4 regions of the Rhizobium sp. 01N447_2 genome follow, and region 1 is predicted to be linked to each of the others. Evidence: predicted binding sites of a transcription regulator. Region 1 holds the regulator's gene; each other region holds the start of a gene.

Region 1 (7,449 bases):
GCGTGCGGCCTTCCCCTTCGAGAACGTATTTGCCGTCCTTGAAGAATTCCGTCGAGGCGCAATCGAGGCCGAGGTAGATGTCCTCGCCCGGCTTGTAGCCGGCTTTCTCGACCGACTTCATGATGAAGTCGAGAGCTTCCGGCGCGCTCTTCAGGCCCGGTGCGAAACCGCCTTCGTCGCCGACATTGGTGTTGTGGCCCTGTGCGGCAAGTTCCTTGCGCAGCGTATGGAAGACTTCCGAACCCATGCGCACGGCTTCGGCGATCGTATCGGCGCCGACCGGCAGGATCATGAACTCCTGGAAATCGATCGGGTTGTCGGCATGGGCGCCGCCGTTGATGATGTTCATCATCGGCACCGGCAGCAGGCTGGCGGAAGCGCCGCCGACATAACGGTAGAGCGGCAGGCCGGAAGCCTGGGCGGCAGCCTTGGCAACGGCGAGCGAGACGCCGAGGATGGCGTTGGCGCCGAGGCGCGACTTGTTCGGCGTGCCGTCCAGCTCGATCATGATGTTGTCGATCTGGATCTGGTTTTCGGCGTCAATGCCGCCGATCGCGTCGAAGATCTCGGTGTTGGCGGCGTCGACCGCCTTTTGGACGCCCTTGCCGAGGTAGCGCTTGCCGCCGTCGCGCAGTTCGACCGCCTCATGCGCGCCCGTCGAGGCGCCCGAGGGAACGGCCGCGCGGCCCATGCTGCCATCTTCGAGATAGACATCGACTTCGACGGTGGGGTTGCCACGGCTATCGAGAATCTCGCGGGCGATGATATCGGTGATTGCAGTCATGGGTTCTTCCTGCTCGGTGGGTGATAAGTCGGTTCGAAAACTGTCTTAGTCGAAGGCGTGCAAATTACAATGCTGCAATTTCCAGCCTTCGAACCGTGTTCGGATCTCGCCTATAGCACGATCATGTCAGGCTGTTGAACGTCAAGCCTTGGCGACCGCATCGAAGGCGAGCAGCTTTTCAAGCAGCCGCGGCATGTCCTTGAGATAGACCATGTTGGGGCCGTCGGAAGGTGCATTGTCGGGGTCCTGATGGGTTTCGATGAAGACCCCGGCGATACCGACAGCCACCGCTGCGCGCGCCAGCGTTTCCACGAATTCCCGCTGACCGCCGGAAGAATCGCCCTGCCCGCCCGGCTGCGCCACAGAATGGGTCGCATCGAAGATAACAGGGGCGCCCATCGCCGCCATGATCGGCAGCGAGCGCATGTCGGAGACCAGCGTATTGTAGCCGAAGGAGGCGCCGCGCTCACACAGCAGCACGTTCGGATTGCCGCTGGCATTGAGCTTCTTCAGGACGTTCTTCATATCCCAGGGAGCGAGAAACTGGCCCTTCTTGACATTGACGACGCGGCCGGTCTTGGCGGCGGCGATGAGAAGGTCGGTCTGGCGGCAAAGGAACGCCGGGATCTGCAGGACGTCGACGACCCTTGCCACCTCCGCGCATTGCTCTGCGGTATGAACGTCGGTCAGGACAGGAAAGCCGAATTCCTTTTTCAGGTCGGCAAAGACCTCCATGCCCTTTTCGATCCCGATACCGCGTTCAGCCGAGAGCGAGGTGCGGTTCGCCTTGTCGAAGGAGCTCTTGTAAACGAGGCCGATGCCGAGCTTGCCGCAAAGCTCTTTCAGCGTGCCGGCAACCATGAAGGCGTGATCGCGGCTCTCCATCTGGCAGGGGCCGGCAATCAGCGACAGGCGGCCGGTATTGGAAAAGCTGACCTGGCCTTGGTCCTCGCCGATCCTGACTTCGGAATTCGTATCAGTGCTCATCGTGTTTCCTCGAAGGCGAAGAGCGCGCCCTGCCCGGGCGCAGGCTTCACCACAATGCGATTGTTCTTGCGCGTGTATGTCACCCCGTTAGCAGCCAAATGCGCTTCTGTCACGGCAAGATCGGCGACGGCAAAGAGGATTGCCCTGCCGCGCAGGCCGCGATCGCCGGATGAGACGGCGATGTCAAAATAGGCTTCCAGCCCTTCCGGCGTCATCAGGCTGATTTTCGCGTTCGACGCTGCGATATTGACGCCAAAACTCGTTTTCTCGACTGCCGCTTGCGCCACGGCAAGGCCGACGAAGGCAGCAAAGGCAGCGGCGGCGGGTGCGCAAAGCGCTATCTCGGTTATGCCGATGACGCCATTGGCATGCGTCTCCAGCGCGCCGCGGTCGGCCGGTAGCGGATTGACGCGCTCGACGGTGAAGAGAAAGAGGTCAGGCGCGCGCAGGTCGCCGGCGAAAGCCAGTTTGAAGCCGGCAATCGTCTGCGCACCGTCCGGCATCGTCATCGGCCGGGTGAACTGCAGCACTTCGCCAGCGCTCGATCCGTCGCCGACGAAGTTCTGATGATCGAGGCTGGCATCCTCACTGCCGAAAGCCAGCCCCGAAAGCCCTTCCTCGCCGCAGCGGAAGYGGAAGGCACGGTTGCGGGCGGTGAAGACATTGCCTTGCCGCGCCGAAGCCTCGCTCTCCTCGGCGCTCGCAATCCCGAGCGGCTCCAGATAGGTCTTGTCGGCAAAAAAGACGCAGGCATTCTCCGTTCCGAAGGGATGGCGCGCATCGGCGGCAACGGTGAAGCCGAGCTTGCCGAGCCTTTCGCGCGCCACATCAATATTGACGACGGGCAGCACGACATGATCCAGCGGATGCGGTTTGCCGGAATGCGTGTTCATCATAATCCTCCTCAAAACGGCAAGAGATGTGCGACAGCGCCACCCTCAATGCAAGACTTGTGTCCCAATCCGGCGAATGAAAATAAAAATCTCGACGAGTTGGCGCGAAGTTTTACGGAAATTTAGCTACTTGCGGAACACATATGGAACATATAGTGTCTGTTCTGGATTTGTTTCAATCACGAGGTCACAACGTCGATGCTCACGCGCAAACAACAGGAGCTTCTCCTTTTCATTCACGAGCGCATGAAAGAATCCGGCGTTCCGCCGTCTTTCGACGAAATGAAGGATGCGCTGGACCTCGCCTCGAAGTCCGGGATTCACAGGCTGATCACGGCGCTCGAGGAACGTGGCTTCATTCGCCGCCTACCGAACCGCGCCCRTGCGCTTGAGGTCATCAAGCTTCCGGAGGCCTATAGCCCTAGTATCCAGCCCCGGCGCGGCTTTTCGCCGAGCGTCATCGAGGGCAGCCTCGGTAAGCCCCAGCCGGTCGCCGCCCCCGCTGCCGCAAAGCCCGTCGCCGACAACGGCAACTCGGTCTCCGTGCCGGTCATGGGCCGAATCGCTGCCGGTGTTCCGATCTCGGCGATCCAGAACAACACCCACGACATAGTCGTTCCGGCCGACATGCTCGGTTCCGGTGAACATTATGCGCTGGAGGTCAAGGGCGATTCGATGATCGACGCCGGCATCTTCGACGGTGACACGGTGATCATCCGCAACGGCAGCACCGCAAGTCCCGGTGACATCGTCGTGGCTCTCGTCGACGACGAGGAAGCAACACTCAAACGCTTCCGCCGCAAGGGCGCCTCGATCGCGCTCGAAGCCGCCAACCCGGCTTACGAGACCCGAATCTTCGGGCCGGACCGCGTCAAGGTGCAAGGCAAACTCGTCGGTCTCATTCGCCGCTATCACTGACACTGGGCGGGCCGGATTCGGCAAAACTGTTGCTGCGCCAGTCATAGGCGCGATGGCGCATCCATGGCCGCGACAGATCATCGAATGCGGCTGTGACGTCCAGGCCGGCATCGGCGAAGCGTAATTCGACGGAACCGGTCCTGCGCAGCGTCTCACCGGTGAAGAGCGTCGCACCTGAGCGGCAGCTGTTGAAGCGCAGGCGCACCGACGTCACGACGATATCGGCCGCATCGCAGGCCGGACCGAGATAGGCGGCATTGTCGATGACAGCAACCACGCGACCATTGCCAAGCCTTGATGTGCACCAGGCCTTCTTGACGCAAGAAAAGCGGTTTGCGTCAGCGCTCGTTGCAGCCGCCCGCATCGCCGACCTTGCTTCGTTCTGCTGATCGCGGGAAAGCCTGACGCGGCGGTCTTCTCCCTCCGGCGGGATAGCAGGCCCCTCCAGCATCTTCGGCGGGTGATGCGTCGGCAGGACCAGCGCTCTCTGCCACTGGTCGAAGATGAAATCCGGCGGTCTTTCGCGGTTGGAAGCCATGGCCGCCGTCTCGACGACCGCGACGAGACCACCATCCTCCGAAATTACCAGATCCGGCGGCCGGGGAACTGGCAGAAGCAACAGGATGAGTGTTGCGACCGCGATGATTGATGTGCCGATATGGCGCAGCCGGGTGCGGAGCAGCGTCAACAGCAGAAAGCCGGCGACGGCGACCGCGAAATACCAGGCGGGCAAGCGGCCGACGTCGATATTGCCCCCCCAGCCGGACACGGTCTTTGCGACCGCGATCACCAGATCGAGGCCGAATCCGACGACCTTCCAGGGCAAAACGTCCAGACCGAAAGGCATGAGCAGCATCGCCAGCAGGCCGGCCGGCATGATGATGAAGGAGATGATCGGCATCGTCGCGAGGTTTGCCGGCAGGCCGTAGGCGGTMAAGCGATGAAAATGCTCGATCGAAAACAGCGCGGTGGAAAACCCACCGATCAGCGAGGTCAGGAAGACGCCGCCGAAGAAGCCCGCAACCGTAACGATGGGCCGAAACACCGGCAGCTTCAGGAAGGCGTTTTCGCGGATGCCCCGGTCCTTCCACAGCTGATAACCCGATACCAACGCCAACGTCGCGGCAAAGGACATCTGGAAGCTCGGACCCAAGACCTCGGACGGTGAAATGGCGATGATGACAAGCGCGGAGAGCGCGACGTTGCGCAGGCTGATCGACGGCCGGTCGAAGAAGACCGCAATCAACATGATGGCCATCATGATGAAGGCGCGTTCGGCGGAGACCGCAAAGCCCGAGATCAGGAAATAGGCCGTGACGGCAAGCAGCGCGCCGGCGGCGGCGATCTTCTTGGTCGGATAGGCCTGGGCGACGCCGGGAAAGAGGCTGAGCAGCATCCGGAAACCGACGAAGAAGATGCCGGCCGACAGCGCCATGTTGAGGCCCGAGATGGCGATGATATGAGCCAGGCCGGACTGGCGCAGCGCCTCCGTCGTTTCATTCGAGATGGCACGCCGCTCGTCCGTCACGAGAGCAGCGGCGAAAGCGCCGGTGTCGCCGGGTAGGATCGACCTTATGCGGTCGCCAATGCCGCTGCGCAGCCGGTAGAGCCCTTCGAGCAGTGCTTCCCACGTCGATCTTGCGGCCTGCGGACCTGCCTGCAAGTCGACCTTCTCCGGCGCCCCGTAGAAGAAGCCGTTGGCGCCGATGCCATCGAAATAGGCACCGAAGGAGAAGTCGTTGAGCTCAGGAAGTGCCGGGCCTGCCGGCGGCGTCAGCCGCGCCCTGCCGGTGATGATATCACCGATTTCGAAAGGCGCCTCCGCGCCGCGGGCGATCGCGGTTATGCGTTCCGGCGGCCGCTTCACCTCCGGCGCCTCCGTGCCGGTGACGGCAAGAATATAGCGCCATCGGCCGCGACCGTCGCCTTCGCGCCGCTCGACACGGCCGGTCACCGTCGTCGTGACGGCGGAATCGAGGATCACGGTCGAAGCCCGCCGGCTCTCGAACTGCGCCGAAACCACGCCGCAGGCCACAAGTGCAAGCGCCAGCAGCGTTGCCCGCAACGCCGCCCGGCTGCGGCTGGCGATGAGAACCGCGACGGTCAGCACCAACAGGCAGAGCAGCGATGCAACGAGCGGAAAGTCCGATGCGGCCAGAAACCAGAAGGCTGCCCCGGCGCCGAGGAAGACCGGCGAGACCAGCAGCAGACGGCCATGGTCCGCCTCTTCGCCCAGCAAGCGCATGCCGATACGCAGCGATTGCGAGGCTGCCGCCGGCAGCCGGTACCGCAAGGGGCTCGTCGACTGCGTCCTTGCCGGCCGCGTCACCACAACAGGCGGAGAAAAACCGGCAGTGTCGGCAAGGCCGGCGCCTGCTTCCGGCCGCAATTCGACTGTCGTCAACTCCTGCATGTGCCGCCCAAGATCACCCGCCCAGGCAGCCAGAATGCAACCGCCAATCAAATCCGGCAAGAATAATCGATTGAAAAGCGAGGGAAAAGTGAAGGAGCCAAAAGAGCAGTCGAATCATCGGCTTCGATATGCGTATAGCTCATCGCTGCACTGCCTAAAAGATGATGCCGCAATGCACAAAATGCCGCCACGGTAACTTGGCATTAGCCTCGCGATCATATAGCTATCGATGAGGACGCTTAACCCCTATGGCGCTTTTATGGCGCCACCGCCATTTCGGAGGATCAGCATGACGGATCAAAGCGCTACAATAAAAATCGGTGACAAGTCTGTCGACCTTGCTGTCAAAAGCGGCACGATCGGCCCGAGCGTCATCGATATCGGTGCCCTCTACAAGAACACGGCTTCCTTCACCTACGATCCGGGTTTCACCTCGACTGCATCCTGTGAATCGAAGATCACCTACATCGACGGCGACGAAGGTGTCCTGTTGCATCGCGGCTATCCGATCGAGCAGCTCGCCGAGCATGGCGACTTCCTCGAGGTCTGCTACCTGCTGCTTTACGGCGAACTGCCGACCACCGTGCAGAAGAAGGATTTCGATTACCGCGTCACGCACCACACCATGGTGCACGAGCAGATGAGCCGCTTCTTCACCGGCTTCCGCCGCGATGCGCATCCGATGGCTGTCATGTGCGGCTGCGTCGGCGCGCTGTCGGCCTTCTATCACGACTCCACAGACATCACCGATCCGCACCAGCGCATGGTCGCCAGCCTGCGTATGATCGCCAAGATGCCGACACTTGCCGCAATGGCCTACAAGTACCATATCGGCCAGCCCTTCGTTTATCCGAAGAACGACCTCGACTACGCCTCGAACTTCCTGCGCATGTGCTTTGCCGTGCCTTGCGAGGAATATGTGGTCAATCCGGTGCTTGCCCGCGCCATGGACCGCATCTTCATCCTGCATGCCGATCACGAGCAGAACGCTTCGACCTCGACCGTCCGTCTCGCCGGTTCGTCGGGCGCCAACCCGTTCGCCTGCATCGCCGCCGGTATCGCCTGCCTCTGGGGCCCCGCCCACGGCGGCGCCAACGAAGCAGCGCTCAACATGCTGCACGAAATCGGCACAGTCGACCACATTCCGGAATATATCGCTCGCGCCAAGGACAAGAACGATCCGTTCCGCCTGATGGGCTTCGGCCACCGCGTCTACAAGAACTATGATCCGCGCGCCAAGATCATGCAGAAGACGACGCATGAAGTGCTCGGCGAACTCGGCATCAAGGACGATCCGTTGCTTGAAGTGGCGATGGAGCTGGAGCGCATCGCGCTCACCGATGAATATTTCATCGAGAAGAAGCTCTATCCGAACATCGACTTCTATTCCGGAATCACCCTGAAGGCGCTGGGCTTCCCCACGACCATGTTCACTGTGCTCTTCGCGCTCGCCC
Region 2 (7,449 bases), on a different contig from region 1:
TTGGCTTATGCGCCTGTTCCGAAAGCGTCTTCAGGTAAGATCGCTGGGCGCCGGTTATCGGCTCGTCGCCGCTTACCCACTCATCTGGATCTTTCTGGGTGTTGGAAGTCGTGTCTGTCTTCGGGTTGTTGGTCATGGAGAACTCCTCTCTTGTTCCCTGAACGTTCTGGCTCTCGTCAAGTTCCGGAACCGGAAGGCGAGCCCGATGGGATTTCCGGAGCGCAACCGAGCCCTCCTTGGCGCACTACGCTCGGAAAGGACTTTCCCCCGCCGGATGATGTGATTGAAGCAACAAAAATGGCACAGGCCGTTTATTTGCCAACGACCCGGTGGAAAGTTGTTTCGCGGTTCGATATCGATCTTCCTGTCCCTGGAGATGCGGAAACTTTCCTTCGACCGACCCGGCTTTAACCGCCGGGTCTCTTTCGATCGCGCCGTACGACACGCCACCGAACTGAAGCAGGGCTCGTCGCGAGTTGAGACGATCATGCTACCCGAGGGGCTTCGTCTGGAGCTGGAGGAGCAGATCGACTTCGTTTCCGGAAATCCGTCGCATCGCGCAACCCAGGACAAAGGGTCGCGATTTTTAAAGGGCGGCTTCAACCGACCGTGGAACATTCCGCGTCGTTCTATGAGCTCGAAGACCTGTTCCCGACCTTCGGGGTCTAGGAGTCCCTTATCGGCCAGCCATTTGGTCAGGTCGCTTCACACCATCACGCGGATAGGCCCAAGGCGAATTTCTCTGCTTACCCGAGCTCCTCGGCAAGGCCGATGAGAAGACCCTCGGGTCCGCGGATGTAGCAAAGCTTGTAGGCGTCCTCATATCGGACGACATCGCCGACAAGCTGGGCGCCGTGCGCGCGCAGTCTCTCAACGGTCTCCTCGACGTCATCGACTGTAAACATGGCTCGCAGATAACCAAGCGCATTCACCGGAGCGTTCCGATGATCCGCAACGATTTCAGGTCTGAGGAAGCGTGAAAGCTCCAGCCGGCTGTGCCCGTCCGGCGTGCGCATCATGGCGATCTCCACGTGCTGATCGCCCAGACCAGTAACACGACCGGCCCATTCGCCCTCGATCGTCGCGCGGCCTTCGAGTTCGAGGCCCAGCTCTTGGAAAAAGCCTATCGCCACGCCAAGGTCTTCAACGACAATCCCGATGTTGTCCATCCGCTTGAGCGCCATTCCGCCTCCTCCGATTTTCGGTCCGATCCTTCGAGGACGTGGTTGAACCATCGATCCCGACATCGCTATCGAAATCTTTAAGAAAAATTTCGGATGGCGTCACCCTCATCAGCTTTCGGGCTTTTATTGCTGGTGTTTGCCGAATATCGTCGGCGCTGCGCCAGGTGGCTTGACCGTTTGGCGTCCAAAAATGCATTGATTGACGGGGGGCAGATGTCTATTTCCAATGACCAAGAGCGCGAGGGGCAGGCGAAGTACCCTGTGCTACAGCCAGGGTCTGACATAGACGCTGTGCAGGCGGGACATATTGCTGCAGCGTTTCTTGCGGCGATCGTCGAGTCTTCCGACGACGCCATTGTCAGCAAGACTCTCAACGGCATCATCACAACCTGGAATAAAGGCGCCGAGCGCCTTTTCGGCTATGCGGCGGACGAGGCTGTCGGCAAGCCGATCACGATCGTCATTCCACCCGATCGCCTCGACGAGGAACCGGCCATTCTCGCCCGCATCCAGGCCGGCGAGCGCGTCGATCACTTCGAGACCATACGACGACGCAAGGACGGTAGCCTGATTGATATCTCCCTCACCATCTCGCCTATTCGGGATGGCAACGGAATGATCATCGGTGCATCGAAGATTGCCCGCGACATCTCGGAGCGCAAGCGAGCCGCCGAGCACCAGGAACTTTTGCTTCGAGAAATGCATCACCGGGTGAAAAACCTGTTCGCTATCACTGGCAGCATCATCACCCTTGCAGCAAGGACGGCAAAGACGACTGCCGAGCTGGCGGCCGGGATGCAGGACAGATTGGTCGCTCTGTCCCTGGCGCATGAGATGACATTGCCAAGCCCGAACGGTGAGGCGACCGGCGCACCGCAGACCACCCTGTTCCGGCTTCTGTCCAATATCCTCGCTCCGTATGAGCGCGACGGTGCCAATCGTTGGCAGCTGACCGGAGATGACATCGACGTTAGCGGCAACAAGATCACAGATTTAGCGCTGCTGTTCCATGAGTTTGCAACCAATGCCGCGAAATATGGCGCTCTGTCTGTGGAAGAGGGGAAGCTGGATATCGCAGTGACGAAGAACGGCAACATCGTGGAAATCGTCTGGCTCGAAAGCAACGGTCCGCGGCACGAGCCGCCGGAGACACATTCGATCGGTTTTGGAAGCCGGCTCGAGCAGATCGTCGGAAAGGGCCTCGGGGTCGATATCTCGCGCGAGTGGATGCCGAACGGACTCGCGATCCGACTGTCCGTCCCAATCGGCGCTATCAGCGATTAAGGCAGCGAGCCAGCCGCGCCTTAACCGGCCGGACCGAGTTGCAGGACGTTGGCGCCAATCGACGCGTCGGTCGCCCGTTCCAGGCGGTCTGATAGGGTTCTCACGTGGATCTCCATCGAACCGCGCCCGACCTCTAACGCCAACAGGTGACCGCCGACCGCTGCAAACGAAGAGTTACCTGCGGCTGCATGCAGATGCGGCAGCGGCTTTCCATCCTTCCAGGCAAGCGAGCCCGTCAAATTGGTCACTTCAAGGTTCTCGTAGCTCTTCGGTTTGAATTCGCCGGCTTCGAAATCGAAGAAGCCGAAGGTGATATGACCTGCGAATCCGAAACCAGAAAGCATCGCCGAAGGTATATCTTCGTCGACCATCAGCGCTCCGAGGCAGGCAAGCACATCGTCTCCCTGCCTTAAGACCATCAGGAATCCGTCAGGTGTTGGGATGTAGCGTTGCTGCTCCGTCACGGAACACGACCGATCAATGATGGGCGCTGTGCGCGGCGTTCCGCTTTCGCGTCGCTGCCGCCTTCTTTGCCGAAGCCGACCGGTCTGCGGCCGATCGCGACGCTGCCGCCTTGCCACCTTTCTCGCCGCCTTTGTGGGCTGCGGGATGACCGGTATGCTTGCCCTGTCCGGAACCGCCGGCCTTCTTGCCGCCGCCATCATCCTTGTTGACGGTTGCCCAGGCTCGGCGCTCGGCTTCGTTCTCGGACAGGCCACGGTCTTCGTAGCTTTCGGCGATGTGGTCTGCCTTGCGTTCCTGTTTGTCAGTGTACTTGGACTTGTCACCGCGGGGCATGTCATTTCCTCCGTCGTTGATAATCAGGACGAACGGTAAGACAGAAAGTTTGTTCCGGGTCCGGTGACGCTACGGGAACAATGGGACGAAACGGGCGTTCGCAGACAGTCATTTCGCATCCAATTCGCAAAATTAGTAGGTGTCACAATGAGCGACAAAACCTTCCTGAACGATCCCCGCAAGCTTTATCCCGCACCGCCTTTTCCAGACCAGCCGCAACAGGCGCCTGGCCTCGCGCGCAAGATGGATCCCACGCCGGATCACGGCGAGGAGAGTTATCGCGGGTCGGGAAAGCTCACCGGCCGCAAGGCACTCGTCACCGGCGGCGATTCCGGCATTGGCCGTGCTGCAGCCATCGCTTTCGCTCGCGAGGGCGCCGACGTCGCCATCGCCTATCTTCCGGAAGAAGAGGCGGATGCAAAAGAAGTGATGAGCCTTATCGAAGCGGAGGGACGCAAGGCCGTCGCGCTCCCAGGCGACATCAAGGACGAAGCATGGTGCCGCGAGCTAGTCGAGAAAGCTCTCTCCGGCCTCGGCGGTCTCGATATCCTCGTGATCAATGCTGGCCGCCAGCAGTACCGCGAGAAGATCGAGGAGTTGTCGACGGAGGACTTCGACAAGACGATGAAGACCAATCTCTATGCGCTTCATTGGATCGCACAGGCCGCCGTGCCCCATATGCCGGCCGGATCTGCTGTGATCACCACAGCCTCAATTCAGGCTTATCAGCCGTCGCCGCTCCTCCTCGACTACGCCACGACCAAGGCCGGTATCGTTGCTTATACGAAGGCCCTCGCCAAGCAGCTGATCGAGCGCGGCATTCGCGCCAATGTCGTCGCGCCGGGACCCGTCTGGACGGTTCTCCAGCCGAGTGGCGGCCAGCCGGACGAGAAAGTGAAGAACTTCGGCAAGGACAGCGACTTCGGCCGACCCGGTCAGCCGGTCGAGCTGGCTCCCGTGTTCGTCCTGCTTGCGTCGCCAGAAGCAAGCTTCATTAACGGCGAGGTATATGGTGTCACCGGCGGCAAGGGCGTCGCCTGAGCGGATCGACCTCACAGGATGTCGGCCGCAATCTGCCGCAGGAAACCCACACGTGTTTACCGACGCAATCCGGGAGGCGAACACCGCTTTTAATAGCGGCTTGTCGACACTTATTGCAGTTTCTCCTTGATCGCCTGGCCCAGGATCGTCAGCTGCAACCTATGACGTGAACGCGGGATGTCTAAACTGCTTGTTGTTTTCTCCAGCCTATTCGACATTACAAATCGAAACCGAGCTGTGGTTGTTCCTCGTCATCCGCGCTTGGGTCATTGGTGAGAGACGACAGAGTGACGCCGAGAAGCCGGACCGGCAGCTTGAACGGGTAGACCGTGGTCAGCAACGCATCTGCGGATTCCAGGACATCTGAGACGTCAGAACATGGCTGGGCGCTTGTCCGACTGCGGGTCGCCCGGGTGAAATCCGAATATTTCACCTTGAGAGTAACCGTCTTGCCGCTGATACCGTTGGCCGCACAGTGCCTCCAGACCTTTTCCGCAAGCGGCGTCAACTCGGTCCTTGCCCGCTCGAGGTCGTCGATGTCCTGAACGAAGGTGTCTTCGGCGCCGACGGATTTCCGGATCCGGTCGGGGCGGACCTGCCGTAGGTCGACACCGCGGGCTATACCGTAAAAATAAGGACCGGATTTTCCGAAATGCTCGGTCAGGAACTGCAGTGACTTCGATTTCAGGTCGGCCCCTGTCTCGATCCCATGTTTCTTCATCCGTTCGGCAGTCGCCGGTCCGACACCGTGGAATTTCTTCACAGGCAGCGCCTCGACAAAGCCGGGGCCGTTCCTCGGTGTGATTACTGCTTGGCCGTTCGGCTTGTTTAGATCGCTCGCCATCTTGGCAAGGAACTTGTTGTAGGAAATACCGGCCGAGGCGTTAAGCCCGGTCGCCTCCTTGATCTTCGCTCTGATCTCCAGGGCAATCTCGGTGGCGATCTCCATACCTTTCAGGTTCTCTGTGACGTCGAGATAGGCTTCGTCGAGTGACAGCGGCTCGATCAGCGGCGTGTATTGCGCAAAAATTTCCCGGATCTGCTGCGATACTGCCTTGTAGATGTCGAATCGCGGCGGCACGAAGATCAGGTCCGGGCATTTGCGGGCCGCCGTGATCGACGGCATGGCAGAATGGACACCGAATTTGCGGGCCTCATAGCTGGCGGCCGCGACGACCCCGCGCGCGGCGGATCCGCCAACGGCGAGTGGTTTGCCACGAAGCTCGGGGTTGTCGCGCTGCTCCACCGACGCGTAAAAAGCGTCCATGTCGACATGGATGATTTTTCGGATCGGTGTCTGGATCATGACGTTCATGGCAAAGTGTCAAGGGTGGCTATCGGGAACAAAAAAAGAACATATCAGCTTCCATCAACGAATCCAATCTCGTCCGCTTCGTTTCGCTTGCGGGACGAGATCACGGTGCAGGAGGAAAACCGCGGCCGCTGATTCGTTTCGCGGGGCTGTATCTGCTAGGCGCGTCACACCCTTTTGCCACGACAGTCGGTAACGAACTGATTAGCCCGCGCTTGGGCGCAGCTTCGATCGCGGCACATGATCGTGGGGACGGAGATAGGGTCGCGGAGCGACCTTTGAGGTAGGGCCCCATCTTCTCGTTCTTGCACAGTACAGCGCACACGAAAGAGCCGCAGGTTCAATCCTGCGGCTCGGTGATTTGTTGAACCCTTACCAAGTTTGGCGACCGTACCAGTCATCGATGTCCTTGGTGGCGCGATCCTTCTCGTAGCCGTAACGCTCCTGGATTTTGCCTTCGAGCTGATCGCGCTTGCCGGCAATCACGTCGAGATCATCGTCAGTGAGTTTGCCCCACTGCTCCTTGACCTTGCCCTTTACCTGTTTCCAGTTGCCTTCTACGCGGTTCCAATCCATGTCTGCTCCTCCGATATTGGTGGTGCGGAATAAACGTTGTTGCACGGCCGTCTGTTCCGCAAAACCACGCGAAGCAGTCTGGTTTCCACCGCGATCAGGACGCGGATCTTCGGATATCTTGAGGAATACCTACGGGCGTGCGCCAAGGCCAGGACAAAGATGAAACCGACTGCTCGCCCCATCCGCTTCACCGCAAGTCCCGCTACCCGTTTTGTTGCAGGCGGAGCATCCCCTATGACGAGCTCAAAGTGATCGTCCTTGGCGTCATCTATGGCTTGTCCTCTCGTTGAAGCGTGACCAACTTCCAGTTCTGACCGTTTCGCCGGCGAGCCTGACGTCGGTCTCTTGCGTTTATGAATGGCAACTGCAAAATGCCGCGACCAAAGGAGAGAGGTCATATATGCCCAGCGGCAAGGTGAAATGGTTCAGTGCAGCCAAGGGATTCGGTTTCATCTCGCCTGATGACGGCACCGCCGATGTTTTCCTGCATATTTCAAAGGTTGAGGAAGCCAGTCTTCCTACATTGGAAAGCGGTACCGCGCTTCAGTACTCTATTGGCTCGCGCAACGGAAAGATCTTTGCCGAAGGTCTATCGATCGTTTCCAAGCCAAAGGCGCGTCGGCCGGAGCTTGGATACGATGGAGTGAGTTCAAACTTCGAGACGGAATTTGAGAAGGAATGGGGCCTTCGACGGCAATAGCGATTTTGACCGAGCCCATGGGCGCCTGATAGCCGCTCCAACGTTCATCCAACAGCCGGCTCGCATCGCTTAACCTTTAGTCGACCAATTCCAGTTGTTCGAGCGGCGCCGATAATTTATCGGTGATCGTGCTCCGGAGAGTTCCGTTCCCAGCTGAGTATCCAAATGCACACCGACCCTCGATTTAAGATCACTTATACGCTTACTGCATGGGACTATGCTGCAATGGCCCGGGCGCTCACACGCCGTCCCTGGCAACGCAGCATAGTTACAGTGGTCCTTTGGCTCTTTTCCGTCTGGTGCCTTCTGGTTTTTTACACGGATCTATACAATCCGGTGATGATGGTCAGCGTTGTGGTCGAAAGCGGTTCCTGGCTCTGGGTTTTCGGATGTATCGGCTTGGTCGGGCTGTTGTCGCTAGCCACCCATTGGCTAGCCTGGGGGGCATCGTTTCTATATTACCGGCAAATTGCATCAGCCAACGCAACCATTACCATGACCTTGAGCGACGATGCCGTGCGAGTGACGTCCAGCGTTGCGGATTCGACAGTGCC
Region 3 (7,449 bases), on a different contig from region 1:
ACTATACCGAAACATCCGGCAAGCGACGCCAGGCCACCCGCTCGATCTCCGGCAACCAGCCGGGCGATCCCGCGCGCGCGGCAACCGCGATCATATCGGCGTTCGAGGCGGACGAACCGCCGCTGCGCCTGCTGCTCGGCGCACCTGCGCTGAAGTTCGCCTGCGAACGGCTTGATGCGCTGCGCGCAAACTTCGACGCCTGGGCGGAGACGACGCTCAGCGCCGATTTCCCGAGCTGAATACCAAGAAAACCCTCAGCCGCATCGCCAGGCGAGCGGCGTATAATGGAGCTCGAAATGTCTGATATCGAAGGAAAAGTCATTGCCATCACCGGAGCCAGCAGCGGCATCGGAGAGGCGGCGGCAAAGGTGCTGGCTGCCGCAGGCGCCCATATCGTGATCGGCGCCCGCCGCACCGAGCGGCTGGAGGAACTCGCCGGCGACATCGCGGCAAAGGGCGGGTCGGTGCGCCTGCGACAGCTTGACGTCACCGATCGTTCCCAGGTGGAGGCCTTCGCAGGCTTTGCCAGGTCCGAATTCGGCCGGCTGGACGTCATCATCAACAATGCCGGCGTCATGCCGCTGTCGCCGCTCGAGGCTCTCAAGGTCGAGGAGTGGGACCGGATGGTCGACGTCAACATCAAAGGCGTTCTCTATGGCATCGCGGCGGCGCTTCCGATCATGAAGGCGCAGGGATCAGGGCAGATCATCAACCTGTCTTCGATCGGCGGCCACAGCGTCTCGCCGACGGCGGCCGTCTATTGCGCGACGAAATTCGCGGTGCGGGCGATCTCGGACGGATTGCGGCAGGAGACCGATCGTATCCGGGTGACCGTCATCTCTCCCGGCACGACGACATCGGAACTGGCCGAGACGATCACCGATCCGACCGCGCGGGACGCCATGAAGGCTTTCAGAGCGATCACCATCAGCCCCGAGGCCATCGCCAATTCGATCCTCTACGCCATCAGCCAGCCTGACGACGTCGATGTCAGCGAGATCATCATCCGGCCGACAGCCAGCCCGCATTGATCGGCTGAGACCCTGCCAAAGCAATTCCAGCAAAAGTGTTGAGCGGTTTTGCCAGGCAAAGCGCGAAGCGATTTTGCCGGGAATTGCGGAAAACGAAAAAAGCCTCCGCCGCCTAAAACCCCAGCGACTGCTGGGCGGGCAGCGGCGGGGCGAGGTTGACGCCTTCGAGCTCCAGCATCCGGGCCTTCGATGACGAACCGCCGGGCGCGGAGAAGCCGCCGATCTTGCCGCCGGCCGCAAGCACCCGGTGGCAGGGGATGATCAAAGCGACAGGGTTCTTCGCCATTGCCTGGCCGACGTCGCGGGCGGCTTCCGGCCCGACGCCCAGCTCCTTGGCCAGCGCGCCGTAAGTGGTGGTGCGACCCCAGCCGACACGCCTTGCCGCCGCATAAATATCCCGGAAGAAGGCATCCTGGCCGGCAAGATCGAGTTCGACGCCGGAAAAATCCGTTTCCTCGCCCCGGAAGTAGCGCTTCACGGCGGCGACCGTCTCGAGCACTGCAGGCGTCGGCGCGCCGGGTTCGGCATCCGGCAGGCGGCGCAGCAGCAGCCGTTCGGTCGCTTCCGCTGACTTGGTCGGCAGTTGGAAGCGGGTGATGCCGGCATCGCTCCAGGCGATGCCGCAGAAACCACCCGCGGTTTCGAAGATGAGATAGTGGTGTATGGTCTCAGCCATGACACAGCCTCCGCGTTTTCAATGACCCTCAAAATCGTATGGGACGGCCGCTGTTTCAACCCGTTTCTTGCGCGCGCCGGGCTTCCAGGAAATATTGTGGTGCGCCCCTGCATTGTCGACCGACTATCCACTTCACCCGGTCTTGAGCGACGGTCCGGACAAGTGTGACCCCGAGCATGTCGGGAAATTATGTTCTCTTTTTGTTCTTGCTGTTGCTTCCTTGCAGAGTATCTTCGTCGCGTTTTGAAAACGACGAGGCGGGTCATGACGACCTGAAATTCTATGAACCAGATGCCCCTCGACTTCGGAGACGACAAAAATGGTCGCGGACGGCGAAACGAAAGCTACGTCAACGGACACCGACTTTTCTTTGCGCTCTGCCCTCCTGATGCCATCGAGCAGCAGGCGGCCGCAATCGCCGATGACTATCGTCGAGCCTTCTCCCTTTGCGGCATCCCGCGCCTGACGACATTGCATGTGTCGATCATCTGGGTCGGCGACTATCCGAAGCTGCCGGAGGATGTGGTCTTCGCGGCACGGCAGGCCGGCGCCACGGTCGAGAGTGCGCCGATCGCAATGACCTTTGACCGGATCATGCGATTCCCGCAGGCGCGAGCGCTTGTGCTTTGCGGCGAGGGCGGACGGAAACCGCTCACCCGGGTGCATGTCCAACTGGGCGTCGGCATGCACAATGCCGGATTGCGGCACAATATCAGCCGCGATTTCACGCCACATATGACGCTGCTCTACGACCGCAAAGCCATGCCGCCGACGACCCTCGACACACCCGTTTCATGGACGGCGTCCGAATTCCTGCTCATCCACAGTGTTGTCGGAAAAACCGAACATCGGATTATCGATCGCTGGCCACTGCTCGGTTAAGGCAGGCTGACGCCCTTGGCCGCGGCTTGCGCTTGCCCAGCTTCTGCGCATAAAGCTCGTTCAGGTGTTGCACACGGGAAGCGAAATCAGCATGGACGTTTCAGAGATCATCATCCCCGGCGATACATCGGGAACGGAGTGGCGGCTGCCGGTGCTGCGCTTTAAGGGCGGCGATCCGAAGGCGCCGAAGACCTATATCCAGGCGGCACTGCATGCCGGCGAGCTGCCTGGAACGGTGCTGCTGCATTTCCTTTGCGAAAGGCTGCGGCAGGCAGAAAACCAGGGAGAGATCGCGGGCGACATCACCATCGTGCCGCAGGCCAATCCGATCGGTGCGGCGCAATCGCATTTCGGCGAATTGCAGGGCCGTTTCGACTTGGGTTCGCGCACCAATTTCAACCGGGACTTTCCGCTGATCTCCCTGGCCGATCGCCCGACGCTGATCAAAGACCTCGATGATTACCCGGCTACCGACAGATTGAAGCGGCAGCTGCTGCATTTGGCGCTCGGGGCGGATCTCGTGCTCGACCTGCATTGCGACGATGAATCGCTGCAATATGCCTATATCGACGAGGCCTTCTGGCCGGAGGCGGCCGATCTCGCCGCTTCACTCGACATGGAGGCCGTGCTGCTTTCGGATGGCGAAAGCTCGGCCTTCGAGGAGGCCGTCGGCTTTGCGTGGAAATATGGCGTTCCCGGCGAACGCCTATTCGAGCTGCCCGGCAGACTCTCCGTCACCGTCGAGCTGCGCGGCAAGCGCGACGTCGATCCGGTATTGGCGAAAAAGGACGCCGACGGGCTCTGGCGTTTCCTCGCGGCACGGGGGATCGTCAGTGACGAAAAGCCGGCGGCAACGGCGTTTTCCGGTCCGGCCGTGCCGCTCGACAATGTCGAGATCATCCGCGCTCCGGAAGGCGGAGCCGTGCTTTTTCATCGCAATATCGGCGAGAGGATTGCGGAAGGCGACCTTCTCGCGACGATCATCACCCGGCCAGGACAGCCGGGCGGCAGCATCGAGCTCACCGCACCGCAGGATGGGCTGATCCTGACGCGAACATCCGACCGGCTGGTGCGACGGCGCGGCGACCTGATGAAGATCGCCTGCGACGAACCCAGCAAGGCTTCGCGCAAGGCCGGCACGCTGGAGAATTGAGCCACAGGCCGGCTTTGTCTGCCTCGATGGTCGACGCGCTCGGGGGATAAAACGTCGCACGGCGTTTGCGCCGGCCTTCGTGCATGTTATCTCGCGCCATCACAGGGAGATCGATCGGGCATGGCCATCACCATCTATGGCATCAAGAATTGCGACACGATGAAGAAGGCCCGCAACTGGCTGGAAGAACACGGCGTCGCCTATGAGTTTCATGATTACAAGGCGCTCGGTATCGACCGCACCCATCTCGAAGCCTGGATCGACCAGGCCGGCCTCGACACCGTGCTCAACCGCGCCGGCACCACCTTCCGCAAATTGCCCGATGCGGAGCGCGAGAACCTCACCCGGGAGAAAGCGATCGCGCTGATGCTCGACCAACCGTCGATGATCAAGCGGCCGGTGCTGGAGGCAAAGGGGAAATTGCTGATCGGCTTCAAGCCGGAGATTTACGCCGGTACCTTCGGCGGCTGACAGGCGGCCGAGTGAATTCACGAGGGAAAGAGATGTCCAAGACCACGCGCGCGACACAGGTTCTTTCGCAGGCGGGCATCGCCTTCACGGTCTATACCTATGACTACGACCCCAATGCCGAGCGCGTCGGGCTGCAGGCGGCAGAAGCGCTGGGCGAAGCGCCGCATCGCGTGCTGAAGACGCTGATGGCGGAGGTGGACGGCAAACCGGTCTGCGTCGTCGTGCCGTCGGATCGCGAGGTCAGCATGAAGAAGCTCGCCAGCGCCTTTCACGGCAAATCGGCCAACATGATGAAGCCTGCCGATGCCGAACGGCTGACGGGCTATCATGTCGGCGGCATCAGCCCTTTCGGCCAGAAGAAGACCGTGCCGACGGCGATCGAGGAGGCCGCGCTTGGCGAACCGCTCGTCTATATCAATGGCGGGCAGCGCGGGCTGCAGGTGCGGCTCGATCCGAAGGATGCGTTGAAGGCGCTGAAGGCTGTCGCCGCGCCGCTGATTGCCTAATCAGAGCATGATGCCGAAAAGTCTGAGCGGTTTTTCCGACGACATCATGCTCTCACTCTTCAATTGAGAACAGGATTCAGAGAAAGCGGTCGAGCAGGCCGGCGATCGCCTTCGCCTCGTTTTCGGCAAGCTTGCAGCCGATATGAGTGTCGATCGATTTGGCATAGACGATCCACATGCGCTCGCGAAGCTTTCGGCCGGCATCTGACAGCACCACCCAGCGGCCACGTCCATCCTCGGCGAAGACCTCGCGCCGGACCAGGCCCTCCCGTTCCAGCCGGTCGAGCAGGCGGGAAAGATTATACTGCGCCAGCAACGTCCGCTCCTCGATCTCGTAGGGGCGCAGCTTGCCGTCTTGCGAGCGCGCCAATTCCCACAGCACGTCATACCAGGCAAGCGGCGGCATGCCGGCCATTTTCAGGTCGGCTTCGATGGCGCCGAGCAACCGCTCTCGGGCGCGCATGATGCTCGTCCAGGCAGAGGTGACCGCTTCGCTCGGATTCGACGGTTTTTCAGACATAAATGCAGTTACATCTATCTTGAATTTCGCCGCAAGCGCTATTAGATGCACCTACATCTATCATCCTTGCCAAGGAGACCCCCATGAGCAAGCTTACCCTCGTCAGCCATCATCTCTGCCCCTATGTGCAGCGCGCCGCGATCGCGCTGCTCGAAAAGGGCGTGCCCTTCGAGCGCATCAACATCGATCTTGCCGACAAGCCCGACTGGTTCCTGCAGATCTCGCCGCTCGGCAAGGTGCCGCTGCTGCGGATCGAGGAGGAAGACGGCAGCCAGGCCGTGCTGTTCGAAAGCAGCGTCATCTGCGAATATCTGGAGGAAACGCAGCCGGGCGTCGCGCTGCATCCGAAAGACGCGCTGACGCGTGCCCGCCATCGCGGCTGGATGGAATTCGGCTCATCCGTGCTTTCCGATCTCTGGGGTTACGAGACGGCGCAGGATGCCGCGCAACTCGAGGCCAAGCGCAAGTCGCTTATCTCCAAGTTCGCGACTGTCGAGAACGTGCTAACGGATGGGCCGTATTTCGCCGGCAACGACTTCAGCCTCGTCGACGCTGTCTTTGCACCGGTCTTTCGGTATTTCGATCTCTTCGACACGCTCGGCGACAGCGACATCTTCGAAGGGCTTGAGCGAGTGACGCGCTGGCGCAAGGCTCTCTCCGAGCGGGCAAGCGTCAAGGCCGCCGTTGGCGAAGACTACCCGCAGCGGCTGATGGAATTCCTCGAAAAACATAACTCGATCCTGCTCAGGCTGCCTGCCGCCGCTTAAAGCCCGCCCACCCAGCCGGCCGGACATCTAATCCGGCCGCTTCAATTCGGCAGTGGAGCGCTTCATTTTCGCCGCAAACGGGTCTAAGTCTTCCAGCCTCCCACCGTCGATGACAGAAGGCAGGTTGAACCATGACTTTCATGCCCCAGAGCCAGAACACCGTTGATCCCGTCAAGCTGGAAAAGCTTGCGGAAGTTGCCGTCAAGGTCGGGCTGCAGCTGCAGAAGGGTCAAGATCTGGTGATCACGTCGCCTGTCGTGGCGCTGCCGCTCGTTCGCCTAATCACCAAGCACGCTTATAAAGCCGGCGCCGGGCTGGTGAGCGCCTTCTATTCCGACGAGGAAACGACGCTGGCGCGCTATCAATATGGCAGCGACGAGAGCTTCGACCGCGCCTCCGGCTGGCTCTACGAGGGCATGGCCAAGGCCTATGCCAATGGGGCGGCCCGTCTTGCGATCGCCGGCGACAATCCGATGCTGCTGTCCGAGCAGGATGCCGGCAAGGTCGGCCGCGCCAATCGCGCCAACTCCACCGCCTATAAGCCGGCGCTGGAGAAGATCTCGAATTTCGACATCAACTGGAACATCGTCTCCTATCCCAACCCGTCCTGGGCCAAGGTGGTCTTCCCCGACGATCCGGAACCGATCGCCATCGCCAAGCTCGCCAAGGCGATCTTTGCCGCCTCGCGCGTCGATGTCAGCGATCCCGTCGCCGCCTGGGCCGAGCACAATGCCAATCTTGCCAAGCGCTCCGCCTGGTTAAACGACGAGCGCTTCGCCTCGCTGCATTTCCAGGGACCGGGCACCGACCTGACGATCGGCCTCGCCGACGGGCATGAATGGCATGGCGGCGCGTCCACCGCCAAGAACGGCATCACCTGCAATCCGAATATTCCGACCGAGGAAGTGTTCACCACGCCGCATGCGATGCGCGTCGAAGGCCATGTTTCGAGCACCAAGCCGCTTTCGCACCAGGGCACGCTGATCGACAATATCCAGGTGCGCTTCGAAGGCGGGCGCATCGTCGAGGCCAAGGCCTCGCGCGGCGAAGAGGTCTTGAACAAGGTGCTCGATACCGATGAGGGCGCGCGCCGGCTCGGCGAGGTGGCGCTCGTGCCGCATTCCTCGCCGATCTCGGCCAGCGGCATCCTGTTCTACAACACGCTGTTCGACGAAAACGCCTCCTGCCACATCGCGCTCGGCCAGTGCTATTCCAAATGTTTCCTCGATGGCGCGACACTGAGCCAGGAGCAGATCAAGGCGCAGGGCGGCAATTCCAGCCTGATCCATATCGACTGGATGATCGGCTCTGACAAGGTCGATATCGACGGCATCAAGCCGGATGGCTCGCGGGTTCCGGTGATGCGGCAGGGCGAATGGGCCTGAGCAGCATCCTCGTGCGCTGACTGAGCCAACTGCCGAAAAGCACCATGGCCATTGCTGG
Region 4 (7,449 bases), on a different contig from region 1:
TTGCGCTATCTGCACATGCTCCCGGATCGCGATCACGACATCCGAAAGCGGCCGGCGTTCGGGATGATGGTAAAGTGGTTGGTTGGTCGCAATCAACGGCACGCGATTTCGGGCAGCAAGCATGGAAAACACCGCAAAGACCTGCCTGTCGCGGCCATCATAGGCTGGCGCCAGCGCCATAAAAAAAGCCTTGCGGAAGCGTCTGCGAAACCGTTCCAGATAATCTTCCAGCGTCGACTGACCCGCCTGATGATCGACAAGGGTGCGATCGGGAACGAGGGCAAGCATCATCTCGTCCCCCCATTCCACGAGCTCCGCTTCCGTCAGTATGCAGGTCCCCTTGACCGCCTCTTTTTTCAGATTACCGGCGCTGAGAAGACGGCAGAGATTTGCCCAGCCGCGCCGGTTGCGCGGATAGGCAAGGACATCAGGCGTTCCATCGCAAAAGACGAGACGAGCGCCGGGCTGAACCCGGATAGGATCGAGAATGACCTCCGTTTTTCCCTTCTTCTTCGCTTCGGCTAAAATCGCATCCCTGTTTTTGTATCTCTCCTCAAGCTGCTCCGCCTGCGCATGTGCCCGCACCACGCCGGCAACCGAATTCCGGTCCGCAATGCCGAGGCCGCCGAGCTTCAGCGAAGCGGCCTGCACGACCATCTCTTCCGGGCTGGAGGCGCCTTCGAGAAACGAGAAATTCGTCCTCGTGCCGATCTCGCAAAATGCGGGTGCGGTTCTCATGCAAAGACACCATGCATGAACCAGCGCGGATCGAGTTCCCGACCATAGAAGCCGCGACGATAGATCCAGAAGCGATGTCCGGTCTCGTCCTCGATGCGGAAATAGTCACGCGCCTCGGCGTCATTCCCATCGATCCACCATTCCATGGCAATCCGTTCCGGCCCTTCGCTTCTTGCCACCTGATGCTGCATGCGCCGCCAGCGGAAGATCTGCGGCGGACCATCGGGCACTTCGGCAAGTATGGTCTCGACGGGCTCCGGCGTTGCAAAGAGCCGCAGCGGGCGCTCTTCGCGGAAAGGAAGTTGGATGTCCTGCTCCGCCTTCCGCCTGGGAAGGCTCTCCATCACAGGAACCGTGATGACGGCGCGTTCCGGAACATGGCTCTCGCGAAGCTGAAAGCTTTGCAGGCAATCCGCACCAAGTCGGGCCGAGACCCGGTCGACGAAGGCCGAAAGCGAGATCTCTCCCTGCCGGTCACCCTCGAAATCACCCTGCGCCTCGTTGAAGGGATCGTGCCGCAACACATTCAACCGCAGGATCTCGAAACCATAGCCGGCATCGAGATCGTCATAGACCGCCTGCAATCGCTCGGAAAAAAGCCCGGCGATGAACTTTGGTTCGCGAAGCGGCTGCGAAGCGCCGACGGAGATATGAAAGACCCTGCCGTCGACGCGGAACAGGACCAGTTCGAACACCCGCCCGCCAGCCCCCCGCGCCTCCAGCGACGGCTGCAGCGACATGGCGACCTGCCTGGTGACGGCAAGGATCTGCTCTTCCGTGCCGATGGGCTCGATCAGCCGGCTTTCGGCCGAGAGGCTGGCAACAGGACGCCGGGGCGAGACCGGCTCCTCTTCACGTCCCAGCGCCTGGTCGAGACGCAGAAGCAGCTCCGGGCCGAACCGGCGGGTCAGCGGCGCTCGCGGCGCATCGATGACGTCGCCGATATATTTCAGACCGAGCTTCTTCAGGGCAGCGACGGTTTGTCCTTCCAGCCGCAAGGCTGCAACCGGCAAGGACATCAGCACATGTTCCGCCTCCTCGTCCCCGATCACGCCACCTTGCCCGAAGCGGGACGCGGCCCAGGAAAGGCCTGATGACGATGAGACCGCGCCGCGGGCATCGAATCCCATATGGAAAAGCCGCGACAGCACATCCTTGAGAAGCGCCTTTTCACCACCGAAGAGATGGGCGCAGCCGCTAATGTCGAGAAACAGACCGTCCTTGCCGTCGAACGCCACCAGCGGCGTATAGCGGTCGCACCAGTCGGCAATTGCCTCCAGCAACCGGCGGTCGGCCACCAGATCCTCTTCCGCCACCTCGAGCATGGGGTACATAGCGCGCGCTTCGGCAACGCCCAGCTCCTTCCTCAACCCCAGCCTTTCGGCCAACTCGTCCAGTGCCGTCAGCCGCATGGCATTGTTGAGCTTGCCGGAACAGACGATAGGCGGCGTCTCAGGACGCCCTTTCGAACGCCAGGAGAGCCCCCATCGCTTGCGGGCGATGCGGTCCGTTGCCAGATGCGGGAAGCTGAGCGCCAGAATGCGCTGACTGTTCGCCTGGAGGACGAACGAGGTTTGGTTCGGCGATAGGGAGAAATTCGCGTTCATGGGGGTTCCACTCCAGAAGAAAGGAGAGCGGGGCCGGATTGCGGCTCTTCTCCAGTGTGAGACGGAAAATCGGATTGCCGATGCTGCCGGAAAGTTTCGATCCATCCGGCAACGGCCGCAGACCGGACGGGGCCGGTTCGACATGCAGGCGGAAGGCCGCACTGCTTGCCTCCTCTGCTCCCGCCTGGCGGACAAGGAAGAGCGGACGGCGGGCAGCATGCGCCCTGAGACTGAGCCTGCGGCTTTCGGTCAGGCCGAAATGGGCGGGATTGCCCCGCACTTCGAAGATGACGGCCGAGAAGGCAGCGCTTTCCACCGCCACCTCCGCCAGCCAGAGCGCCTCGTCCAGCTTGCGCGGCGCGGCATGGAGAAACCGCTCCGGGCTCAACCCGAAATCCCGAAGCCCGGGTGCATAGGGACGACCGGCCTCCAGCGTGCCGACGGCATCGCCAATCCAGAGCAACGGCAGAAGCCTGCCGGCATCCGCTTCCTGTTTCTGCAGCCGCGCGGCAACAGCCATCGCCAGCCCGCTTGCCGCACCTGCATCGCGAGACAGAGCCGAGCGGAATTCGGTGATCGCATCGAGCCGCAACCCGCCTTCCAGCGCGCTGTCGAGAAACTCCACCCCAAACGCCAAGGGCGGCAAAATGCGTCTCCGGGGTGTCTTACCTCCTGCCGCCAGGGCTTCCCGCTCCGCCGCGACAAGCGCCGGCGCGAGCTTTCCCTCCAGTCTGGCGATGGTTTCGCGGAGCGCAAAAAGCCGCTCGCGCGCCAGGGCGTGCTGCGCCATGGCGTTCTCCAATTCGTCTTGTTCCTGTTATGTTCTTATAGATTCCAGAGAGCTAATGAAGAGTCAACGGCCATTTTCTATGAATTTATTCCTGCCTTTGATTCCGCACTCGAAAATCGGCGATAAAGGTTCTATATGGGCCCGCAAAGGAAGGAATATTCATGGCCCGCATAGACCAGAGCGATGATTGGCGGGACCGCCATGCGCCGACGATCAGCACCTTCGAGTCGCTGGCCATGGAGGCCTATAGCCATCTGCCGGATGAATTTCGCCAGCTGACGACCAACCTCACGATCGAGATCGAAGATTTTCCCGATGACGACGTTTTCGAGGACATGGCGCTGGAAACCCCTTTCGATCTGCTCGGCCTTTTCGAGGGCAGGGGCATTTCCGAACGTTTCACGCTGGAAACCGGCGAGATGCCGAACCGCATCCGCCTCTACCGCCGCCCCATCCTCGATTACTGGGCCGAGAACGACGAGACGCTCGGCGATATCATCACCCACGTCCTGATCCACGAGATCGGCCACCATTTCGGACTGAGCGACGATGACATGGAGCGGATCGAGGCAAGCGCCGAGGAAGCTGCCGAACGCTAGACGCTCCATTACTTTCAATCACGCATAATCCTTTCCGAAAATCGATTGCGATTTTCGGGGTTATGCGCTGAGCCTCACTGCTCGGAGAGCTTCATCTCAGGATCGTAATCCTTGCCTTCGACATGCTTGACGACGGCCTGGCCGCACTGCATCGCGCCGGTTGCGGCATTGAAGGCATAGGTCGGCGAGCCCTCAAGCGCCCAGCCCTTGTTGAGGGCGGCAGTGACCTTGTGGCAGAAGGAAGCATCGTCGGGACCGGTCAGGAAGCGGTAGAGTTTCATCACATCGTCTTTCGTGCTGCAGCGCGGGCTGCGATCAAGTGCGCTTTATGGACCAGACTTTCCGCCTGGACAAGATGCAGCCGCTCGACCATCCGCCCGCCTGCATTGATGACGTTCAGCCCATCGGAGGCAGGATCGGCAAAGGCTGATATGATCGCCTCCGCTTCCGCAATCGCTGCCGGATCCGGGCCGAAATGGCGGTTGGCGGGCTCGATCTGCGCCGGATGGATCAGCATCTTGCCGGCAAAGCCCATGGCCCGGCCCTGCCGGCATTCGGCATCAAAACCCTGTTCGTCCCTGAAATCGTTGAAGACGCTGTCGATCGCATCGAGCCCGTAGGCGCTGACCGCAAGGACGACCTGCATCAGCCACGGCACGAGATAGCTCCTCCCCGGTTGCGGCAGCACGCCGGTTTCCTTGCGCAGGTCGTTGAGCCCGACGACGAGGCAATCGAGCCGCGAGCCCGGTGTGCGCCCGGCTTCGGCGATAACAGCCGCATTCAGGATGCCGCGCGGCGTCTCGATCATCGCCCAGATGCGCAGATCTTCCGGTGCATCGGCCTCGGAGAGAAGGTCACTGAGCGCCATGACATCCTGCGGTTCGTCGACCTTCGGCAGCAGCACGGCGTCGGGATCGAGCGCGATTACCAGTTCCATGTCCGCCAGACCGAAATCGGTCGACAGATCATTGATGCGGATGATCCGTTCCTTGCCTTCCAGCGGCCGAGCCGAAAAGAAATTCCTCAGATTTTCCCGCGCTTCCGCCTTTCTTTCCGGCGCCACCGAATCCTCGAGATCGAAGATCACCGCATCGCAATCGACAGCATGGGTTTTTTCGAGGGCGCGGGGATTGATGGCAGGCACACTCAACACCGAACGGCGCAGGCGGGCGGAGCGGGTCGTGGGGTTTCGGCTCATGGCGAATTACTGCCAAGCTTTGAAAGCCGAAGCAAGCAGCCCACCCCAGAACATCGAGCAGAACAACAAAAAGCCATGCTTGCCTTGCAGAGAGGAAGAAGAAGGACCACATTCCTTTCCGAAGAAAGGTCTCCAACCATGCAGAACATTCGCTCCATCTTCCTCATGCTTGCCGGCGCCACCGTTTTCGTGGCTATGCTGCTTCTCACCTTTTCGGTGACGCTCGCCGTCGGCGGCATCCTGACCGTGATCATGGTCGGACGTGCGCTTTCGATGAAGATGAAGCCCGCTCCGGTTCGCGCCAAGGCAAATAACGGCCAGCGCGAAATGCGGGTGTGGAACGACGGCCGCGGCACGATCATCGATCTCTGATCATCTTTTCGCTGAAAAATTTGGCCGACACTGTCGCATCGCGCTTCCATGTTACGTCTTTGAAGCAGCCAGGCATTCAGCCGGCGCTTCAAAAACGAATGGAGGACAAGTATGGATACGACGACAGAGAGCAACCCGATCAAGATGCCACCGGTCAAGAATGGCCTGCTGCCCTATGTGACGGTCGATGGCGCGGTGAAAGCTGCGGAATTCTACAAAAAGGCTTTCGGCGCCGAAGAGGCCTATCTCGTGCCGGTCGACGAGAGCGGCCGAACGATGCATGTGCATCTCTACATCAACGGCAGCTCCCTCATGCTGTCGGATGCCTATCCCGAATACGGCCATGCCTTCAAAGGCCATGAAGGCTTCGCCATTCAACTGGTGATCGACGATATCGATTTCTGGTGGGATCGCGCGGTTGCTGCCGGCGCTGAAGTCGTCATGCCGGTCGAACTGATGTTCTGGGGCGACCGCTATGGCCAAATTCGTGATCCGTTCGGCGTCCTCTGGGGCCTGAACGCACCGTCCAAATAAGGGACAGGCGCAATCGGCGGACTGCGCGAAACGTCGCGTGGCCGCCGTCTGCGAAAGATTCTCCTTCATTTCGGCGAAAAACTGGACTAGATGCAAATTCAGAAAGTAGATTTGCTGAAATGGAGCATGGATCATGGATAAATTCGTGAAGCTCACGGGCGTTGCAGCGCCGCTGCCGGTCGTCAACGTCGACACCGACATGATCATTCCGAAGGATTATCTGAAGACGATCAAGCGCACCGGCCTCGGCACCGGCCTCTTCGCGGAAGCCCGCTACAATGAGGACGGCTCAGAAAACCCGGATTTCGTACTGAACAAGCCGGCCTATCGCGATGCCAAGATCCTCGTTGCCGGCGACAATTTCGGCTGCGGCTCCTCGCGCGAGCACGCCCCCTGGGCGCTTCTCGATTTCGGCATCCGCTGCGTCATCTCGACCAGCTTCGCCGACATCTTCTACAACAACTGTTTCAAGAACGGCATTCTGCCGATCAAGGTCAGCCAGGAAGATCTCGACAAGCTGATGGACGACGCCTCGCGCGGCTCCAACGCCATCCTGACCGTCGACCTCGAAAACCTCGAGATCACCGGCCCTGATGGTGGCTTGATCAAGTTCGATCTCGACGAATTCAAGCGCCACTGCCTGCTGAACGGTCTCGACGATATCGGCCTGACGCTCGAAAAGGGCAAGGCGATCGACAGCTTCGAAAAGAAGAACGCCGCTTCCCACCCCTGGGCAGCCTGAGCCCAATTCAATCGGTTACCGATCAAGCCGGGCTTTTGCCCGGCTTTTTCTTTACAGTGCCGCGCGTCTTTTCAGACGCGCAAAGGACGCTGTAACACTTTAAATTGCGGCACATCAGAAAAATTTCTCTTTCCAGGCCGCAAGCTTTTCGAGCGACACGCCGATGCCGCCGCAGACTTCGATAAGCGGATTGTCGAAGCGCTGAAGCAGTCCGGCATGCACATCGGCAACGGCAAGGGCCGCGCCGCAAGCCGGCTCAACCAGAATGCGCTGCGCATCGGCAAATTTCAGGCAGGCGGCAACGGCATCGGCGTCGCTGACGACAACACTTTCAATCGGATGATGCTTCGGCAGGTCGAAGACATGCTGTGCCACCTGCCGCGCGCCGAGCGAATTGGCAATCGAAGTAATGGCGGGAAGGGTGATGCGCTCATTCGCCCTGAGACTGGCGTTCAGCGAAGCCGCCCCTTCCGTTTCGACGGCGATAACAGGCACATCGGAAAGCCCGTTTCGCTTCAAGCCCTCGACAATACCGGCAAGCAACCCGCCACCGCCGACACTGGTGACGACGCAATCGAATTTTGCCCCCTTCGCCACCACCTCGTCGATCAGCGTGGCATGGCCATCCCACAGAAGCGGATGGTCGAAGGGGTGCACATAGGTTGCCTTGCGGCTTCGGGCGAGTTCGACCGCATGGGCATTGGCCTCATCGAAAACCGAACCATGAACGAGGACATTGGCGCCCGTTGCGGCAATCGTCTGGCGAACATCGGCCGCCGTCGTCTCCGGCACGACGATCGTGACCGGCACACCGAGCGCCCGGCCGGCATAAGCCGCTGCAATGCCGGCATTGCCGCCGGAAGCACAGA

The links. The regulator LexA, encoded in region 1, represses DNA repair genes until DNA is damaged. The targets are predictions, from matches to a motif close to TGTTCNNNNTGTGTTCNG.
Region 2: a site for LexA is predicted at 5,647-5,664, ahead of dinB (DNA polymerase IV). Genes of this name have one in related genera too.
Region 3: a site for LexA is predicted at 1,898-1,915, ahead of AC1ECN_RS01360 (2'-5' RNA ligase family protein). Genes of this name have one in related genera too.
Region 4: a site for LexA is predicted at 3,155-3,172, ahead of AC1ECN_RS07820 (ImuA family protein). Genes of this name have one in related genera too.

What each region holds. Positions count from the first base shown of each region.
Region 1 covers NZ_JBFTQY010000107.1:2,317-9,765, forward strand. The annotation lists gene eno (phosphopyruvate hydratase) at 1-784, opposite strand, end outside; gene kdsA (3-deoxy-8-phosphooctulonate synthase) at 926-1,771, opposite strand; gene AC1ECN_RS35935 (VOC family protein) at 1,768-2,664, opposite strand; gene lexA (transcriptional repressor LexA) at 2,863-3,582, shown strand; gene AC1ECN_RS35945 (ComEC/Rec2 family competence protein) at 3,563-5,995, opposite strand; gene gltA (citrate synthase) at 6,285-7,449, shown strand, end outside.
Region 2 covers NZ_JBFTQY010000050.1:485-7,933, reverse strand. The annotation lists gene AC1ECN_RS26600 (DUF3072 domain-containing protein) at 1-136, opposite strand, end outside; gene AC1ECN_RS26595 (VOC family protein) at 747-1,184, opposite strand; gene AC1ECN_RS26590 (PAS domain S-box protein) at 1,398-2,468, shown strand; gene AC1ECN_RS26585 (PPC domain-containing DNA-binding protein) at 2,489-2,932, opposite strand; gene AC1ECN_RS26580 (plasmid stabilization protein) at 2,946-3,266, opposite strand; gene AC1ECN_RS26575 (SDR family oxidoreductase) at 3,414-4,307, shown strand; gene dinB (DNA polymerase IV) at 4,525-5,622, opposite strand; gene AC1ECN_RS26565 (CsbD family protein) at 5,992-6,195, opposite strand; gene AC1ECN_RS26560 (cold-shock protein) at 6,596-6,895, shown strand; gene AC1ECN_RS26555 (YcxB family protein) at 7,061-7,449, shown strand, end outside.
Region 3 covers NZ_JBFTQY010000002.1:3,590-11,038, reverse strand. The annotation lists gene AC1ECN_RS01375 (oxidoreductase) at 1-239, shown strand, start outside; gene AC1ECN_RS01370 (SDR family oxidoreductase) at 297-1,031, shown strand; gene AC1ECN_RS01365 (methylated-DNA--[protein]-cysteine S-methyltransferase) at 1,144-1,707, opposite strand; gene AC1ECN_RS01360 (2'-5' RNA ligase family protein) at 1,990-2,589, shown strand; gene AC1ECN_RS01355 (succinylglutamate desuccinylase/aspartoacylase family protein) at 2,681-3,742, shown strand; gene AC1ECN_RS01350 (ArsC family reductase) at 3,863-4,213, shown strand; gene ybaK (Cys-tRNA(Pro) deacylase) at 4,246-4,719, shown strand; gene AC1ECN_RS01340 (MarR family winged helix-turn-helix transcriptional regulator) at 4,796-5,239, opposite strand; gene AC1ECN_RS01335 (glutathione S-transferase family protein) at 5,323-6,006, shown strand; gene AC1ECN_RS01330 (aminopeptidase) at 6,138-7,391, shown strand.
Region 4 covers NZ_JBFTQY010000009.1:142,376-149,824, forward strand. The annotation lists gene AC1ECN_RS07810 (error-prone DNA polymerase) at 1-738, opposite strand, end outside; gene AC1ECN_RS07815 (Y-family DNA polymerase) at 735-2,279, opposite strand; gene AC1ECN_RS07820 (ImuA family protein) at 2,191-3,135, opposite strand; gene AC1ECN_RS07825 (metallopeptidase family protein) at 3,297-3,734, shown strand; gene AC1ECN_RS07830 (DUF1737 domain-containing protein) at 3,809-4,015, opposite strand; gene AC1ECN_RS07835 (HpcH/HpaI aldolase/citrate lyase family protein) at 4,015-4,932, opposite strand; gene AC1ECN_RS07840 (hypothetical protein) at 5,071-5,304, shown strand; gene AC1ECN_RS07845 (VOC family protein) at 5,416-5,838, shown strand; gene leuD (3-isopropylmalate dehydratase small subunit) at 5,972-6,580, shown strand; gene AC1ECN_RS07855 (pyridoxal-phosphate dependent enzyme) at 6,695-7,449, opposite strand, start outside.